3 regions of the Yersinia entomophaga genome follow, and region 3 is predicted to be linked to each of the others. Evidence: predicted binding sites of a transcription regulator. Region 3 holds the regulator's gene; each other region holds the start of a gene.

Region 1 (6,673 bases), 1.7 Mb from region 3:
TCTCGCGGTATTCACCCAGATACTTCAGATTAACTCCGGTATCGGCGAAAAACTGTGGTACGCCTCGATCATATTGGGATTAGCAGTAGTTTGGTGGCCAATACTGGTCATTTTGATCCAAAGCGCTCCGGTTCGGCGCGGGCTGGCGAAAGCACAAAAACTGGTGGATAAGGTTCTCGGCGGTTTACTGATTGGTCTGGGTATTAAAGTCGCCCTGAGTTGATTCACTTTGTTTCAGTCACAAAAAAGGCGATGTTTCCATCGCCTTTCAATTTTGCGCTTACCCAGATTAACCTTTCATTTGCTTAATCTTGGCATGCATTTCCTGCACTGAAATCACTTGCTCGGTTGGATCCGCATTCAGCGCCATTGCCGTCGCGAAACCACCGTTTAACGTGGTGTCATAGTGCACTTTATACTGTAAGGCACTGCGACGAATCAGCTTGGAGTCTTCGATAGCCTGACGTCCCGCCGTGGTATTGACAATGTAGGTGTACTCGCCATTCTTAATACGATCCTGAATGTGAGGACGGCCTTCATGTACCTTGTTGACCAAACGTGGATTTATGCCCGCTTCCCCTAACACCACCGCAGTACCATGGGTTGCATCCAGTTCGAAGCCTTGTTTCAGCAGCTTGGCAGCCAAATCAACCACGCGAGCTTTATCCCCTTCGCGCACCGACAACAGCGCACGACCACTTTTCTTCATACCGGACTGGCTGCCCAGCATCGCCTTCGAAAATGCTTCTGCGAAGGTACGGCCAACGCCCATAACTTCACCGGTTGAACGCATTTCTGGCCCAAGAATCGGGTCAACGCCAGGGAACTTATTAAACGGCAGTACCACTTCTTTTACCGAGTAATATGGCGGGATGATTTCTTCGGTTATCCCTTGCTCTGCCAGTGATTTGCCAGCCATAACTCGAGCGGCAATCTTCGCTAATGGCATACCGGTGGCTTTAGAAACGAAAGGTACGGTACGAGCAGCGCGTGGGTTCACTTCAATCAGATAAACTTCGTTGTTCTTCACCGCGAACTGGACGTTCATCAAACCGCGAACGCACAGTTCAAACGCCAGCTTCTCAACCTGCTGACGCATAACATCCTGAATTTCTTTGCTTAGCGTGTAGGCTGGCAATGAACAAGCTGAGTCACCGGAGTGAACCCCTGCCTGCTCGATATGCTCCATAATTCCGCCGATCAGCACATGCTCACCGTCGCAAATCGCGTCCACATCCACTTCCACCGCGTCATCGAGGAAACGATCCAGCAATACTGGTGCATCGTTAGACACGCTCACCGCATTCTGGAAGTAACGGCGCAGGTCGGTTTCGTCATAGACGATTTCCATTGCGCGGCCACCCAGTACATAGGAAGGACGCACCACCAACGGATAACCCAAGCCGCTAGCCTTATCTACCGCTTGTTCGATAGTGGCAACGGTGGCGTTAGCCGGTTGCTTGAGACCCAGACGATTCACCGCCTGCTGAAAACGCTCACGGTCTTCTGCGCGGTCAATGGCATCAGGGCTGGTACCGATAACAGGAACGCCGGCAGCTTCCAGTTCGCGAGCCAGTTTCAGCGGAGTCTGGCCGCCGTACTGTACGATAACACCCTGTGGCTTCTCAATACGTACGATTTCCAGCACGTCTTCCAGCGTCACTGACTCGAAGTACAGACGGTCAGAGGTATCGTAATCCGTGGAAACCGTTTCAGGGTTACAGTTCACCATGATGGTTTCGTAACCGTCTTCACGCAGCGCCAGCGAGGCGTGAACGCAACAATAATCGAATTCAATCCCCTGACCGATACGGTTAGGACCACCGCCCAACACCATGATTTTCGGACGATCGCTGGTTGGGTTAGATTCGCACTCTTCCTCATAGGTTGAGTACATATAGGCTGTATCAGTAGAGAATTCTGCCGCACAGGTATCCACACGTTTGTAAACCGGATGCAGGTCAAATTTGTAGCGTAGCTTGCGCACTTCGCTTTCGGCTACGCCAACCAGTTTAGCCAGACGCGCATCAGCAAAACCTTTACGCTTCAACTGGCGCAGGAATTCATAATTCAAGCCGTTGATACCGCATTCAGCTACTTTCTCTTCCAGACGAACCAGTTCTTCAATCTGCACCAGGAACCAGCGGTCAACGTTGGTCAGGTTGAAAACGCCGTCTACGGACATACCGGCGCGGAACGCATCGGCGATGTACCAGATACGCTCTGCGCCAGCGTCTTTCAGCTCGCGGCGAATCTTGGTCAGCGCTTCCGGATCGTCCAGGCTGACTTTTGGATCAAAGCCGGTCGCGCCAACTTCCAGACCACGTAAGGCTTTCTGCAAGGATTCTTGCTGAGTACGGCCAATCGCCATCACTTCGCCGACCGATTTCATTTGGGTCGTCAGGCGGTCGTTGGCACCGGCAAATTTCTCGAAATTAAAGCGAGGGATTTTGGTCACAACGTAATCGATGGAGGGCTCAAATGACGCCGGAGTACGGCCACCGGTGATATCGTTGGTCAGTTCATCCAGCGTGTAACCTACCGCCAGCTTGGCGGCAATCTTGGCAATCGGGAAACCAGTTGCTTTGGATGCCAGCGCCGAAGAGCGGGATACGCGCGGGTTCATCTCAATAACAATCAGACGGCCAGTTTTTGGGTTAACCGAGAACTGAACGTTGGAGCCGCCGGTTTCCACGCCGATTTCACGCAGTACCGCCATCGAGGCGTTACGCATGATTTGATATTCTTTATCCGTCAGAGTCTGCGCTGGCGCAACGGTGATGGAGTCACCGGTGTGGATCCCCATAGCGTCGAAGTTTTCGATGGAACAGACGATGATGCAGTTGTCGTTTTTATCACGCACCACTTCCATCTCGTACTCTTTCCAGCCGATCAGAGATTCGTCAATCAACAGTTCTTTAGTTGGAGACAAATCCAGACCGCGCTCGCAGATTTCTTCGAACTCTTCACGGTTGTAGGCAATACCGCCGCCGGTGCCTCCCATGGTGAAGGACGGACGAATGATGCAAGGGAAACCCACGTCAGCCGCAACGGCCAGCGCTTCTTCCATATTGTGAGCGATGCCGGAGCGCGCCGTATCCAGACCGATTTTCTTCATCGCGATATCAAAGCGACGGCGGTCTTCTGCTTTATCAATGGCGTCGGCGGTGGCACCAATCATGGTCACGCCAAACTCGGCCAGCACGCCCTGACGTTCCAGTTCCAACGCACAGTTCAGCGCGGTTTGGCCGCCCATGGTTGGTAATACTGCGTCTGGACGTTCTTTTTCAATGATTTTGCGAACCACTTCCCAGTGAATCGGCTCGATGTAGGTCGCATCGGCCATTTCCGGATCGGTCATGATGGTTGCCGGGTTGGAGTTCACCAAAATAACCCGATAACCTTCTTCACGCAGGGCTTTACAGGCTTGAGCACCTGAATAATCGAACTCACAGGCCTGTCCGATAACAATCGGGCCAGCGCCGAGAATCAGGATGCTTTTTATATCTGTACGTTTTGGCATGGTCTTAGCTCCTGATTACTTGCTATTAGTGCTTGCTGATGATGATGCGCGGTAGGCTTCAATCAGTTCGATAAAGTGGTCAAACAGCGGAGCGGCATCATGTGGCCCCGGGCTCGCTTCAGGGTGCCCCTGGAAGCTGAACGCTGCTTTATCAGTACGATGGATACCTTGCAGAGAACCATCGAATAACGAAGTGTGGGTTGTACGTAAAGTGGCAGGTAATGAGGTTTCATCCACCGCGAAGCCGTGGTTTTGTGCGGTAATCATCACGCAGTTGCCATCCAAATCTTTCACCGGATGGTTGCCGCCGTGGTGGCCAAACTTCATTTTTACCGTTTTTGCGCCGCTGGCCAGTGCCAGCAGTTGGTGACCTAAACAGATTCCAAAGACTGGAATATCGGTTTCGAGAAAACGTTTAATCGCGGTAATGGCGTAGTCGCAGGGTTCCGGATCGCCCGGGCCGTTGGACAGGAAGATCCCGTCTGGATTCAGCTTCAGCACGTCTTCCGCCGGAGTCTGCGCTGGAACAACCGTCAGACGGCAGCCACGATCCACCAGCATACGCAGAATATTACGCTTTACGCCATAATCGTAAGCCACTACATGGAAAGGTAATTCTTCAGCTTTTTTCGCCGCCGGTAGTTCGCCTTCCAGCGTCCAGCTCCCCTGCAGCCAGGTGTAAGCTTCTTTGGTCGTGACCTCTTTTGCTAAATCCATCCCTTTCAGACCGGGGAAAGCTTTAGCTTTTTCCAGTGCCACAGCCGCATCCGTCAGGTCGCCAGCGATGATGCAACCGTTCTGAGCGCCTTTCTCACGCAGTAAACGAGTCAGCTTACGGGTATCGATATCTGCAATCGCAACGATGTTGCGGCGTTTGAGATATTCGGATAAGCCTTCTTCATTACGGTAGTTGCTGGCAATCAGTGGCAGGTCGCGGATAACAAGACCTTGGGCGTGTACTGCGGAGGATTCTTCATCGGCGGCGTTGGTGCCGACATTGCCGATATGGGGATAAGTAAGAGTAACGATCTGGCGGGAATAGGAAGGATCAGTGAGGATTTCTTGATAACCGGTCATCGACGTATTGAAGACCACTTCCCCCACTGCCGAACCTTCTGCCCCGATGGCCCGACCGTGAAATTGGGTTCCGTCTTCGAGAACCAATAGCGCTGACTTAATCAAAACACCCTCCAAGGAATAAACAGTCACATTATCTGCATATTAATTCAGAATTAACGATCTAAATCAATGCAAAAACCGCCCTCAAAGCTAATTTTTGGCAAATTGGGCGCATTTTAATGATGAGCTAGGCTCTTGTCTAGCCAAAGTACCATTTTTTCTTTGTTTTTTGCCCATCTCGCCAAAATAGTGGGTTTATGGCGGCAAAAATACAAACTAAGTTAACATAGTAAACGGTTGCGAGGGTGATAGAGTGAATTTTAACGTATTCGGAGAGAGAAAAGGCAAATTGGCAATGATAGGAGTCGTAAAATTTCAATAAAACGCTGAAAAACACATTAAAAAACACAAAAACAGCCATCTAATAATAAAATAACCACTTAACACTTAAAATAACAAAATAAAAAAGAGCGATAAAAATATCGCTCTACTATCAGATAGTTATGATAGGAATAACCACATCACAGCGGTACATTACATATTATAAATCGTTTAAACCCAAGACATCTCGCATATCAAACAATCCTTTATCCTGAGTTGATAGCCAGATTGCGGATTTAATTGCTCCATTAGCAAAAGTCATACGACTGGTCGCTTTATGGGTGATCTCAACCCGTTCGCCAATATCTGCAAACATCGCAGTATGCTCACCCACAATATCCCCCGCACGGACGGTAGCAAAACCGATAGTCCCTTCCTTACGCTCGCCGGTATAACCTTCGCGACTATAAACGGCGCAGTCTTTTAAATCGCGCCCTAACGTTTCCGCAATCGCTTCTCCCATCGCCAACGCAGTGCCCGAAGGCGCATCGACTTTATGGCGGTGGTGAGCTTCAATAATTTCGATATCGGCGTAGTCACCCATGACTTTAGCGGCCTTCTCTAACAGCTTAAGGACCAGATTGACGCCTACGCTAAAATTGGCCGCAAAAACAATCGCAATATCTGCCGCCGCGGCGCTAATCGCAGCTTTGCCAGCTTCATCAAAGCCAGTCGTACCAATAACCATACCTTTTCCGTGCTGGCGGCACAGAGCCAAATGCGCCAACGAGCCTTCTGGACGAGTAAAGTCCACAAGGATATCAAAGCTGTTTATTGCTTCGGCAACATCATCTGCCACCTTGATATTTAGCAACCCTATACCGGCCAGTTCGCCGGCATCAGTGCCTACCAGTGACGAACCTTTGCGCTCCAGCGCAGCACCCAGAGTTACTCCAGGAATTTGATGCACGGCCTGAATCAATTGTCGCCCCATACGGCCACCGGCACCGACAATAGCGACACGAATTGCTGAATCAGTCATAAATCCTCTTGTTGTTTTATATCAGCCCTGATCAGGGTTCAGATTAGCGGTCTGCCACTGAGTCTGCCAGACTATTTAAGCTGTATTAGAAAAAAATGATATCCGCTCATTTTTATCAGTGAAAGCACTTAATTACTCATCTATTGCAGGTAAAAAGCGCCGGCGCATCGGATAATCAGATGGAATTCTCTCAATTTCTGCATAACAAACCGAAAACGGGCAAATTTTCAGCGCTGCATCTTTACGCATATTCATGCATTTTCAAGGAGTAGCCAGAAGAAACTCATTTAACATTACTGTATCCAAACCGTTACCTTGGGTTTTCTTTTGCCATAAAAAAAGCAGCCCCAAGGCTGCTTTTTTATATTCGGCTAACTTAGTCGACCTGCTTTACGTTAACCCTAAGCTCTTTTGGCACTTCGAAAACAATATTCTCTTCCCTGCCACTCAGTTCAATTGAGTGACCCGCCCCCAGATCTTGCAGGCGAGCAATGACTTGCCGTACCAGAATATCCGGCGCTGAGGCTCCAGCAGTCACACCGATGCAGGAAACATTGTTCAGCCAAATTTCTTGTATATCATCAGCAGAGCCAATGAGATAAGCCGCTTTGCCCATCCGTTGTGCCAATTCGGCTAAACGGTTCGAGTTAGACGAGTTTTTCGAGCCG
Region 2 (6,673 bases), 680 kb from region 3:
TTAATACCATTCCCGGCTTTAGAATACGTCCGCGGTCGCTGGTTTCATAATCGCCCACATCATGCACATCCATCCCCAGCCAATGACTGAGACCATGCATAAAGAACGGACGATGAGCCTGCTCGGCAAACAGCTGCTCTACATCGCCTTTTAGAATACCCAAATCAACCAGTCCGCTGATCATGATTCGCACCACGCTATCGTTCACTTCGCGGATGCTGATGCCCGGTTTGAACAGTTCCAGCGCGGTTTCAATAGACTCTAGTACTATGTCATATATCGCGCGCTGTGGCGGAGAGAACTTGCCGTTGACCGGGAAAGTGCGAGTAATATCACCGGCATAGCCCTGATATTCACAGCCTGCATCAATCAGTACTAAATCCCCGTCCCGCAGCTCACATTCATTTTCGGTGTAGTGGAGAATGCAGGCATTCTCGCCGCCGCCAACAATGGTGTTATAGGCAGGGAAACGCGCGCCGTGGCGGGTGAACTCATGCAGAATTTCCCCTTCCAACTGGTATTCAAATATTCCCGGGCGGCATTTTTGCATCGCACGAGTATGTGCCAAGGCGCTGATTTCGCCGGCGCGTCGCATCACTTGAATTTCTTCCGGCGATTTGAACAAACGCATTTCATGTAGCCACGGGCGCCAATCGGTCAGCGTTGCCGGAGCGCGCAGATTTTTACGGAAACCATTACGCAACTGTTCCAATGCGGCAAAGACGATTTTGTCCGCATAGGCGTATTCGCCCTGAGCGTGATAAATCACATCCAACCCATTGAATAATAGGTGCAGTTGCTCATCAATTTCATCAAATGGCAAGGCACGATCGACGCCGAGTTTTGCCAGTGCAGCATCCTGCCCCAAGCGACGACCAAACCAGATTTCCGCCGTTAAATCCCGCACCCGATTAAACAACACGCTGTGATTGTGGGTTTCATCGCTTTTCACCAAAATCAGCACCGCTTCAGGTTCGTTAAAACCGGTTAGGTAGCTGAAATCGCTATTCTGACGATAAGGATATTCGGAGTCTGCGCTGCGGGTGGCCTCCGGCGCGGAGAAAATAATTGCTGCACTGGCTGGCGCCATCTTCGCCAACAATGCCTGGCGGCGATTTTGATATTCTTGCTGAGTCATTACCTTCTCCTGAAATCTATTGTATCGAGTTTGAGAAACGATCAATTAATCTGGGAAAACCTCTCAGCCTGTCGCAATAACACACGCCAGGCAGCCCGCAGGGCGAATGGACTGTGCCACGCGCCGCAAATCCGCTGTTAGTGCAGAGTCGGTTTCGGCAACTCGACCGCCGTCGGCTTCTGCTGAGTGAATTCTATATGGCACAGCAATGCCGCAACTCGAACATATTCAGCGACTTCTTCTAAAGACTGAGCCAGTTCTTCCTGATCTTCATCTTCGTCGTAGCCAAGCTGGGCGATATTACGCAGGTCGTCAATGGCTTCGCCCACTTCGTCTTTCACCTGAGCCAGTTTAGGCTGAAGCATACCCAATCCCAGCAAGAAGTGATTAACCCAACCAGATAACGCATCGGCGCGATCGAATACGCTGATTTCATCGCCTTCCGGCAGCATCAACTGGAACATAAAGCCTTCGTTTTCAAGCGCTTCTTGCGTAGATTCATGCAATTGTTGCAGTGGCAGACTTAGCGCCTGCGGGAAAGCCACGCCTTCGTTGGTCAGCTCATGAACTAGCGCTTGCCAGCCATTATCTTGACTGCCGCCACACAGCATCCCGCTGATCAGGCCATGCATTTCGGCAGGAGTAAGGGCGATGGCCTGCTGGTTCAGCGCCTGAGCAAGAGATTGGTAAGTTGGTAATGTATTCTGTATGGACATGCGTATTCATCATCGTTGGCAGGATAAGTTCGTGTTATGCTACCACCAAGATCAGTCGCTATACCAGAAAACGCAACGCTATAAAGGGGTTGTATCTTGGTATCGAGGTATATATAGTGGCGCCCGCTTTGACCACTAAGGGCAATTTGCTTATGGTGTTACAGGGCTAGCGCGGAAATTAGTCAGGAAGGTGGCATGTCTGCACAACCGGTAGATATTCAAATTTTTGGTCGCTCGTTAAGAGTTAATTGTCCGCCAGAACAACAAGATGCGTTGAACATGGCGGCAGAAGATCTTAACCAACGGTTGCAAGATCTTAAAGTTCGCACTAGAGTCACCAATACTGAGCAGTTAGTTTTTATCGCGGCATTGAACGTATGTCACGAACTGGCTCAGGAAAGATTGAAAACGCGTGACTATGCATCCAATATGGAGCAACGTATTAGGATGTTACAACAGACCATTGAACAAGCGTTGCTTGAACAGGGTCGCATCTCTGAACGTCAGGATGCACAATTTGAATAAATCGTTGTTGAATGATAGATTCGACAGTGAGTAAAGAATTTCTCTGAGGTGTTCGCCAGCGGGCCAGTCCCCTGAGCCGATATTTAATACCAACAGAATGTTGTGATCCGTAACCGGTGAGCATGCTCGGTCCGCCGAGAAGCCTTAAGGTAGCGACACTGCGTTCACCTTGAACCAAGGGTTCAAGGGTTACAGCCTGCGGCGGCATCTCGGAGATCCCTTTATCAATCATGATGTTGTGAGATCATGGTTATTCGATAAGTTCGATTCAATACAGGCAGCCTATGCCTTTCGATCCCCAGCACGGTCCTTTACGGCAACAAATCAGAAACGACATCCGCCAACGGCGACGCTTGTTAACTCCGGAACAACAATACAATTCTGCCCGGCTCGCCAGCCAACAAATCCAGCGTCATCCCCGAATTCAGCAAGCTCGCAGCATTGCGCTATTTCTCTCTTTCGACGGTGAACTCAATACCCAACCTATTATTCAGTTGCTCTGGCAGCAGAAAAAACAGGTGTATCTTCCGGTTTTACACCCGTTCAGCCGCGGCAATTTATTGTTTTTACGCTACGCGCCGGAAACGCCGTTAGTACTGAATCGGCTAAAAATTCGTGAGCCACAGTTGGATGTTAAAGAGGTTTTGCCACTTTCTGAGTTGGATATCATCATTACGCCACTGGTGGCGTTTGATCGTCACGGACAACGTTTAGGAATGGGCGGCGGATTTTACGATAGAACTTTACAATACTGGCAACACAATGGCCCCTACCCTATCGGGCTAGCTCATGACTGCCAGTTAGTGGACGATTTACCCGTGGAACACTGGGATATTCCGCTGCCGGAAATTATTACGCCATCTCAGGTATGGCGCTGGTAGTGACTGAATTATTTAAAATTTATCGGCATCTGCTGATACCGATAAATTGAATAAACCGCCATTTCATCCAATAGACTTCGCCTCTACGACGCAAAAGATGAAGGGTATCGATGGTTAGTAGAGCAAACGGGCGCGAATAGTCCCCGGAATCGCCTTCATTAATTGCAGAGCCGTTTCAGCCCTATCGGTGCCCTGAGTTTCCACATCGATCACCACATAACCAATTTCCGAGCTGGTTTGCAGGTACTGCGCTGCAATGTTGATTCCCTGCTCGGCAAAAATCTGGTTAATGCTGGTCAGAATACCCGGACGGTTTTCATGAATATGTAGCAAACGGCTGGCATTGTCACCGTGAGCAGGCAGGGAAACCTCTGGGAAATTAACCGCCGAAAGCGTGGAGCCGTTATCGGAATACTTAGCCAGTTTCCCCGCCACTTCATCGCCGATATTCTCTTGCGCTTCTTGCGTTGAGCCGCCGATATGCGGAGTCAGCAGCACGTTATCAAATTCACACAGCGGTGAATTAAACGGATCGCTGTTGGTTGCAGGTTCGGTCGGGAATACATCTATTGCCGCACCGGCAATATGATTGCTAGCCAAGGCATCACACAGCGCTGGAATATCGACCACGGTGCCGCGAGAAGCGTTGATCAGCAGCGCGCCGGGCTTCATTAGCGCTAATTGCTCTGCGCCCATCATATTGCGGGTCGAGCGAGTTTCCGGCACGTGCAGGCTGACCACATCGCTCATGTTCAGCAAATCAGAAAGATGGCGAACCTGTTGAGCATTGCCCAGCGGCAGCTTGTTTTCGATATCATAGAAAAAGACTTTCATACCCAGGCTTTCGGCCAGAATACCAAGCTGGGTACCGATATGACCGTAACCAATGATACCCAGTTTTTTGCCACGCGCTTCATAGGAGCCAGCGGCCAGTTTGTGCCATTCGCCGCGGTGGGCTTTGGCGTTAGCCGCAGGAATGCCACGGAACATGAGCAACAGCTCGCCTAACACCATTTCAGCGACGGAGCGGGTGTTGGAGAACGGCGCATTGAATACCGGAATGCCGCGTTTGGTCGCCGCGTTTAAATCAACCTGATTAGTGCCGATACAGAAACAGCCAACCGCGACCAATTTCTCTGCCGCAGCAAAAACTTCTTCCGTCAGATGAGTACGCGATCTTAAACCGATAAAGTGAGCATCACGAATCGATTCTTTCAATGATTCTGTGTCTAAGGCACCTTTATGGTATTCGATATTGCTATATCCGGCCGCACGAAGATTATCAACCGTGCTTTGGTGAACCCCTTCTACTAACAGAAACTTAATTCTGTCTTTTTCCAGTGATACTTTTGCCATTTCCCCAACCCTATTTTCAGACTTCAGATGCGGCTGCCTTTGTCTATGAATCTGGCTAGCACCCAGTCAACATAACAAATATTACGGCGGCATCAATACAAACGATTGCCTGGGGTTCAGCACAAATTTCACTCAGGCAGGAGTTTTGCGGAAGAAAACACTGTGTAACAGCAAGTTAACGGCAGGTTAATGGAATAGAGAACATCAATGTGACATATGTCACTAAATTTAACCTTTTTAAGAAAAGATGATTAATCGCAAAAAATACTCGGGATAACGCGAAAACGTCATCCCGATGACCTATTTTAACCAGTAAGGCTTATTGAGCAGTGATTGTTTTCACGCCATCTGCGGTACCGACCAAAGCCACGTCTGCACCACGGTTAGCAAACAGACCCACGGTGACCACGCCAGCAATACCGTTGATTTTATTTTCTAACGCAATGGCATCCAGAATATCCAGATTATGTACGTCCAAGATTACGTTGCCATTATCCGTCACAACATTCTGGCGATATTCCGGCAAGCCGCCCAGTTTGACCAACTCGCGCGCCACGTAAGAACGAGCCATTGGAATCACTTCAACCGGTAAGGGGAATTTCCCCAACACATCAACCTGTTTAGACGCATCTACGATACAGATAAATTTACGCGCAATAGCTGCAATGATTTTTTCGCGGGTCAGCGCCGCGCCACCGCCTTTAATCATCTGCATATGGCCGTTGATTTCATCCGCACCGTCAACGTAGATGTCCAGGTCGTCAACTTCATTACTATCAAAAACGTGGATGCCCAGACTTTTCAGTTTTGCCGTTGAAGCGTCAGAACTGGAAACTGCACCTTTAATCTGATGTTTAATCGAGCCTAAGGCATCGATAAAATGTGCCGCAGTTGAGCCGGTGCCGACGCCAACGATGGTGTCTGGTTTGACATAATCCAATGCTGCCCAACCCACTGCTTTTTTAAGTTCGTCCTGAGTCATGGTCATTTCACTGCCTATTAATAATATGAAAACCTGTCGCTATTATAGAACATGCGGGAGGGAAATCTCGCCAATTAAGCCTGACTCAGATGGTATTAATCCACTCTGGATCACAGATATGTTCCCGCACAACCGCTGAATTTCCGTTGATTTTTGCCGCAGCAAAATAGATAAACTGTGGCATAGTGCCTTATTAAACTTATTTTGGAGAGATTACTCCGATGAAACGCCCAGACTACCGAACGCTGCAAGCGCTGGACGCGGTGATCCGTGAACGCGGCTTTGAGCGCGCGGCACAAAAACTTTGCATCACCCAATCGGCGGTATCTCAACGTATTAAACAGTTGGAAAACCTGTTCGGTCAGCCATTATTAGTACGTACCGTGCCTCCACGCCCAACGGAGCAGGGGCAGCGTCTGCTGGCGCTCTTGCATCAGGTTGAATTGCTGGAAGAAGAATGGCTGGGTAACGACAACACCGTGGATACGCCGCTGCTACTGTCTCTGGCGGTTAACGCCGACAGCTTGGCAACCTGGTTGCTTCCTGCGCTAAAACCGGTACTGGCGGATTCGCCTATTCGATTGAATTTACAGGTAGAAGATGAAACCCGAACGCAGGAACGTCTGCGTCGCGGCGAAGTCGTTGGCGCTGTGAGTATCCAACCGCAGCCTTTACCAAGCTGTCTGGTGGATCAATTGGGTGCGCTGGATTACCTGTTCGTTGCCTCAAAAAGCTTTGCCGAGCGTTACTTCCCCAACGGCGTGACTCGTCCGGCGTTACTCAAAGCACCAGCGGTCGCCTTTGACCATCTGGACGATATGCATCAGGCATTTTTACAGCAGAATTTTGATTTATCGCCGGGTAGCGTCCCTTGCCACATCGTTAATTCTTCGGAAGCCTTTGTACAACTGGCGCGCCAAGGCACCACCTGTTGTATGATTCCGCACTTGCAGATTGAGAAAGAGCTGGAGTCGGGAGAGCTTATCGATCTGACGCCGGGATTATTACAGCGCCGGATGCTGTACTGGCATCGCTTTGCGCCAGAAAGCCGGACAATGCGAAAAGTGACTGACGC
Region 3 (6,673 bases):
ATTGGTTTTCCGGTTTTTCTAGGGCAAACTGAGGTCAATCAAGATAATTTTCCTCGCTATAGATAACGAATAAGAGGCATTGCCTATGTTTACTGGTATTGTTAAGGCCACCGCGCCAGTTGTGGCCATCGATGAAAAGGCCAATTTTCGCACCCACGTCATCAAATTCCCTACGGATATGTTGCCAGAGCTGGCTTTAGGCGCATCTGTGTCTCACAACGGTTGCTGCCTCACGGTGACCAAGGTGGAAGGCGATTTGGTCAGCTTTGATTTGATTAAAGAAACGCTGCGCATTACCAATTTGGGTCAGCTACAGGTTGGCGATATGGTGAATCTGGAGCGCGCGGCTAAATTCAGCGATGAAATTGGTGGGCACCTGATGTCTGGCCACATTACCTGCACCGCCGAGATTGCCAAAATCTACACGTCTGAAAATAATCGCCAGATCTGGTTCCGTATGCCAAGTGAAGATTTGATGAAATACGTGTTGCACAAAGGCTTTATCGGTATCGACGGCATCAGCCTGACCATTGGCGAAGTAGAAGGGAAACGTTTCTGCGTGCATTTGATTCCGGAAACGCTGGAACGCACCACTTTGGGCAAAAAACGTTTGGGGCAGACCGTCAATATTGAAATCGATCCGCAAACCCAGGCGGTGGTCGAAACGGTAGAACGTATATTGGCTCAGCGGGATATCGCCGGCGCGGCGGCGCATTTGGCCAGTGACATGGCGGCTAAAGCGCAATCTTAACATTACAGCGCTGAATCGAAGCAAGCGCCGCGCTGTGGAGCAAATGCTGCTTTAATCGGCCTGAAAAAAAGAAAAGGGATAACAGCCTTGGCCGTATCCCTTTTTTTGATCCCGTGAATCAGACGTTAGCGAGGAACGCGGAGACCGCCATCAACGCCGCGCGGGCTAAACAATACCTGCCATAGCTGAATATCTCTGACGCGGAACGCACCGGCGCAGGCATTCAGGTAATAGCTGAACATTCTCTCAAATCGTTCCGAGTATTTTTCAGACAAAACTGGCCACGCGGCGCGGAATTTTTCGTACCACGCCATCAGCGTGCGATCATAGTCAGCGCCAAAATTGTGCCAGTCTTCCATAATGAGCCGCGACTCGCTGGCGTCGGCAATTTGTCGAATCGAAGGCAGGCAGCCGTTAGGGAAGATATAGCGGTCAATCCACGGATCAACGCTCAGATTGCTACGGTTCGCGCCAATAGTATGCAGCAAGAACAGACCATCGGGTTTTAGATTGCGTTCGACGACTTCAAAATAGGTTGGATAGTTCTTTGGCCCAACGTGTTCGAACATACCGACGGAAACAATGCGGTCAAACTGTTGATGCAAATCTCGATAGTCTTGCAGCAGGATAGTGACATCCAGTCCGGCGCAGCGCTCTTGCGCCAGTTTTTGCTGTTCGGCAGAAATGGTGACGCCCTGAACGGAAACGCCATAATGACGGGCGGCAAAAGCGGATAATCCCCCCCAGCCACAGCCGATATCCAGCAGTTTCATGCCGGGTTTCAGCCGCAGTTTTTCACAGATCATGCGCAGTTTATGTTCCTGCGCTTGTTCCAGATTGGCGGCGTCTTTCCAGTATCCGCAGGAATATTGCATGTGGCTGTCTAGCATTCTGCTAAACAGATCGTTACCGAGATCGTAATGTTCTTTGCCGACGATCCAGGCGCGTTTTTTCGATTGCAGGTTAGTCAGGCGGGCGGTTGCGACGCGTAAGGTATCTTTGAAATGGCGGGGGAGTTTCTTTTCCAGACCGGCTCGTAGCACGCGCTGGAAAAAAATGTCCAGTCGTTCACAGTCCCACCATCCGTCCATATAACTTTCCCCGAGTCCCAGCGAGCCTTGCTGCAATGCGCGCTTAAAGAAATCAGGATTATGAACCTGAATATCGAAAGGTCTTGAACCATTGATTTCAATATCGGCCTGGCTCAACATTTCATTCACAATGCGATACCACGGATTTTCTTGAATACTTTGGTCTTCTATACAGGATGAACTCATAGTTTCTCCATCACTTTCTTCTGACTGATGTCCCGCAATAAACGAAAAAATTGCAGGCGCATACCGAATAGGTATTGGCTACCTTGGTGTCTGATATCCAACTACGGACAGAGGAAGATTAAGAAGTAAATCTACTGCGTTTGGCACTAGGTTCACTCATCCTTAAGGATAAATGTAACGCGATCAACGTGTACAAAATATGAAACTAATATGACTTTTTTCTAACGGCTTTATTTATAACTGGGATCGAGTATAGGCGCGCCGGAAAGGTTTCTCAATAATAAATCTGTCTCGGCGCGTTAGAAAGGCTGAAATAATTTCCCTTAGGAATGATGACTCTCTGAGATTAATTCTCTTTGATTATCAGAGTCATCCTTATTTGTGGCATATAAATGTATGAAATAACCCAGCGCTGCAAATAATACCGTCAACACCATGACGGTCACGGTGGCTAATAACGGTTGAGTAATAAAGGCTGACACCAACATGCTGGCAATAAAACAGGTTCCCAGCTGTAGGGTATTCTGCAATGCAGCGGCCTTCCCGGTGTTATTGGGAAAAGGAATTAATGCATTTGACACCACAATCGGGTAACAGGCACCGTTGACCAGCGCCATCACGCAGAATGGAATTAATAAAGTCAGCAGGTTAGGTTCTGTTAGGGTCGCCACCAGATACAGGGCGATCATGCTTAAAGCGTAACCAACCAGAAGCCACGGTAACAGAGTATTGCCTTTCATGTAATTCAGTGCGCTGCGACAGCCGTAACCACCCAGCAAGAAAGCCAGGGTTTGCGGGACGTAGCTCAGGCCAATCACATTCGGGCTATAGCCCATATCGCCCAAAATAAAGGGTGAGCCGGTTAGCCAGGCAAAGAAACCAGCGCTGCAAGCGGCGAAAATCATCACGTTTCCGCTGAATAGCGGCGATTTAATAATCTGCCAGAAGTTAAGATTATCTTTCTCGCTCTCACTACTTTGCGCATTCTTTTGCTTTTCTTTTAATAAAGCAGTCGGAATCAACAGCAGCAGAGTAATCGCCAATAGCACCACGAAAATGGCGCGCCAGCTAAAGTGGTTCAGTAACCAGGCGCCCAGCAGGGGTGCTAACGCAGGAGAAAGGGCGACCAAAGGCATAATAGTGGCAAAGACCCGATTGGCCTTGCCATCGCGATAACGGTCAATCACCAGCGCTTGCCAGGTCACCGCAGCGGAACAAACTCCCACGGCCTGAACCAGACGTAATGCTAACAGTTGTACCGGCGTTTGCACCCAAACCATTCCCAAACAGCCGAAGGCAAACAGACTTAAACCGAGCAACAACACAGGTTTCCGCCCCAATTTATCGGATAAAGGTCCCCAGACTAATTGTGCAATGGCAAATCCGGCGAGAAAAATGCTCAAACTGGCGCTGATCGAGCCAGCCGAAGCCTGCAAATCTTGTTGCATGGCGCCAAAAGCGGGTAAGTACATATCCGTGGCAAGGTATCCCAACATGCTCAGACCGGCGAGGTAGAACATAAAGCTAGTGGATGTTTTCATTTTCGTTATTTATCTCGTTTATCTGTATACCCGTTATCTTTCGAACCGCAGCGGTGTTGGCTACCTTCGCTCACCCCAGTCACTTAGTGGCTCGGTTCCTTGGGATTCGCGGCGTTGCCGCCTGGCTACAATCCGAAAGCAGGTTATCTTTGCAGGAGAATTAATGCGGGGGGCATTCTATCCGGCTGGCTATTCCCCTGTGAAACGGTAATATTTGCATACTGGTGTGAAAATAATTGAAGGCAAGGCAATGTGGTCGGAATATTCATTGGAAGTGGTTGATGCGGTTGCCAGAACCGGTAGTTTTAGCGCTGCTGCACAAGAACTGCATCGCGTGCCTTCTGCCGTCAGCTATACGGTCAGACAACTCGAGACATGGCTGGCAGTGCCACTGTTTGAACGACGACACCGCGATGTGGAACTGACGGCAGCGGGAGCGCTGTTTATTAAAGAAGCGCGAACTGTTATCAAAAAAATGATTGATACGCGTCGTCAATGTCAGCAGGTCGCTAACGGTTGGCGCGGCCATCTGGATATTGCTATCGACATTATTGTGAAGCCGTTACGCAGCCGTCAGTTGGTGCTGGATTTTTATCGTCATTTCCCCGATATCGAACTGCGGGTGCATTTTGAGGTATTCAACGGCGTGTGGGATGCGCTGGCGGATGGTCGTGCCGATGTGGCTATTGGTGCGACGCGTGCGGTGCCAGTCGGTGGGCGCTTTACCTTCCGTGATATGGGGTTTATGAACTGGCACTGCGTGGTCAGTGCCACTCATCCGCTGGCATCTCAGAGCGGCCCTTTGACCGACGATCAGCTGCGGCCTTACCCTTCGCTCTGCATTGAGGACACTGCCCGTAATCTGCCGAAGCGCGATACCTGGACGCTGGACAACCAGCGACGGCTGGTGGCACCGGATTGGCAAACGGGCATTGACTGTCTGTGTGACGGTTTATGTATTGGTATGGTTCCGGCGCATCGCGTCGAGCCGCTGGCCAAACAGGGGAAACTGGTGATTATTACGCTGGCTCAGCCCTTGCCAGATAGCCCTTGCTGCCTGAGCTGGGAGCAAAACAACCATTCGCCCGCTATGGCGTGGCTGCTGGAGTACCTTGGGGATACGGAAACGCTGAATGCCGAATGGCTGCGAGCGGGGGACGGTGTAGAAAACACGCGGGAAGCCGTTTCAACGGGCTAAACGGCTTCCCACAGCGGTTTTAACGACGATAATCGCGGAAAGGACCATCAGCAACAGAACGGCGTTCAACCAGTTTTGGATGTACTTCAATGGTTTGGGGATCTTCACGTTTGCTGACAATGCGATCCAGCAACATTGCAAAGGCGCTTTCGCCCAAACGTTCTTTTGGCTGATGAATAGTGGTCAGTGCCGGTGAGAAATAGCGCGCATTTCGCACATTGTCATATCCGATCACCGAAATATCCTGCGGAACGCGTAAACCTAATTCATCGGCAGCACAAATAGCGCCCATAGCCATAATATCGCCGCCGCAGAATACCGCGGTTGGGCGATGTTTCTGCGTTAGGATTTGATGCATGGCTTTATAACCGGATTCCGGTTCAAAATCCCCTTGAACCACCCATTCATCACGCAGTTTAATATTGGCTTCTTCCAACGCTTTGATAAAGCCCTGATGACGCCCACCGCCAGTATTGCGAGCCAGTTGCCCCGGAATGGCTCCAATATCGCGATGACCGCGTTCAATCAGATAACGGCCAGCCAAATAACCGCCTTCAAAGGCATTATCAATAATGGAGTCGGTAAAATCGCCGCGCGCGGTGCCCCAATCCATGACTACCATCGGAATATTGCGATAATCTTCCAGCATGCCCAACAGTTGCTCTGGATACTCGGAACACATTACCAGCAAACCGTCGACGCGTTTTTGCGCCAGCATAGCCAGATACGCTTTCTGCTTATCCAGATTATTATGAGAGTTACACAAAATCAGCGTATAGCCTTTGCTATAGCAGCTATTTTCTACCGCTTCGATCACTTCCGCAAAATAGGGTGCTTCGCTGGAAGTGGCTAGCAAACCAATCGATTTAGTGTGATTGACTTTCAGGCTTCGTGCGACGGCACTGGGCGAATAGTGCAGCTCTTTAATGGCGGCCCACACGGCGGCCTTGGTGTCTTCGGCGACGAAACGTGTTTTATTGATGACGTGCGAAACGGTGGTGGTGGAAACGCCCGCGCGTTTGGCCACATCTTTAATCGTTGCCATAAAAAGAATGACTCCTAAACTGACCTGTTACAGCAGGTAAGTATTATGTTAATCGTTTGCCTGCGTTGTTCGAACCCTTTCAGACAGATATCATCAGTTCCGCTGGTTATTTTCGTCAGCGCGCTAGTCTGAAAGGGGTTTTTAGGCGTTATTGGTCGGTACGCAGTAATGAACTGCGGATTTTGGCCGATTTAAAGAAAAAGTGAAAGATCTAATCAACGTTATAAAGTGAGTAATGATAACAAGATTTTATTCTCGAACTGTGGGAAAATCGTTTTACACACTAACTATGTGCCTTTATCCACCCAAATTAACCGACTGAGGAGTTTATATGGATACTGATCTGAAAATGTCATTGATTACTACTATTGGTTCGTTGGCAGTGATTATGATCTTTAGCTTTACAGCGGTAATGAACTAAACCCTGACTGTTTTAGAGCTGTACAGATTTTGAGCGAGAAGGGCGGAGCCGTTATCCGCCCTTGATATTAGCCAGCTAATCAGGCCAGATTTTTCTCTACGAACGCCCAGTTAACCAGCGCCCAGAAGTTTTCCAGATAAGTCGGCCGCGCATTGCGGTAATCGATATAGTAAGCGTGCTCCCACACATCGACAGTCAGCAATGGTTTATCCGAAGTGGTTAGCGGCGTTGCTGCATTAGAAGTGCTCACGATCGCCAGCGAGCCGTCCGGTTTTTTCACCAGCCAGGTCCAACCCGCGCCAAAGTTTTTCACGGCAGCATCGGTAAACTGTTGTTTGAACTCCGCGAAAGACCCAAAAGATGCGGCGATCGCTTCGGCTACTGCGCCCTTCGGTTCGCCACCGGCGTTTGGCGCCAGGCAGTTCCAGTAGAAGGTGTGA

The links. The regulator PurR, encoded in region 3, represses purine synthesis genes. The targets are predictions, from matches to a motif close to CANGCAAACGTTTGCNTG.
Region 1: carA (glutamine-hydrolyzing carbamoyl-phosphate synthase small subunit) is a predicted target of PurR. The motif match lies at 4,929-4,946, and genes of this name have one in related genera.
Region 2: serA (phosphoglycerate dehydrogenase) is a predicted target of PurR. The motif match lies at 4,711-4,728, and genes of this name have one in related genera.

Annotation. Positions count from the first base shown of each region.
Region 1 covers NZ_CP010029.1:3,042,137-3,048,809, reverse strand. The annotation lists gene PL78_RS13815 (LysE family translocator) at 1-223, shown strand, start outside; gene carB (carbamoyl-phosphate synthase large subunit) at 290-3,523, opposite strand; gene carA (glutamine-hydrolyzing carbamoyl-phosphate synthase small subunit) at 3,539-4,705, opposite strand; gene dapB (4-hydroxy-tetrahydrodipicolinate reductase) at 5,184-6,005, opposite strand; gene ispH (4-hydroxy-3-methylbut-2-enyl diphosphate reductase) at 6,382-6,673, opposite strand, start outside.
Region 2 covers NZ_CP010029.1:2,008,146-2,014,818, forward strand. The annotation lists gene pepP (Xaa-Pro aminopeptidase) at 1-1,138, opposite strand, end outside; gene PL78_RS09125 (YecA/YgfB family protein) at 1,276-1,854, opposite strand; gene zapA (cell division protein ZapA) at 2,050-2,379, shown strand; RNA gene ssrS (6S RNA) at 2,417-2,599, shown strand; gene PL78_RS09140 (5-formyltetrahydrofolate cyclo-ligase) at 2,664-3,260, shown strand; gene serA (phosphoglycerate dehydrogenase) at 3,375-4,616, opposite strand; gene rpiA (ribose-5-phosphate isomerase RpiA) at 4,936-5,598, opposite strand; gene PL78_RS09155 (LysR family transcriptional regulator ArgP) at 5,820-6,673, shown strand, end outside.
Region 3 covers NZ_CP010029.1:1,325,301-1,331,973, reverse strand. The annotation lists gene PL78_RS05960 (riboflavin synthase) at 86-751, shown strand; gene cfa (cyclopropane fatty acyl phospholipid synthase) at 877-2,028, opposite strand; gene punC (purine nucleoside transporter PunC) at 2,352-3,569, opposite strand; gene punR (DNA-binding transcriptional activator PunR) at 3,820-4,767, shown strand; gene purR (HTH-type transcriptional repressor PurR) at 4,787-5,812, opposite strand; gene cydH (cytochrome bd-I oxidase subunit CydH) at 6,144-6,233, shown strand; gene sodB (superoxide dismutase [Fe]) at 6,313-6,673, opposite strand, start outside.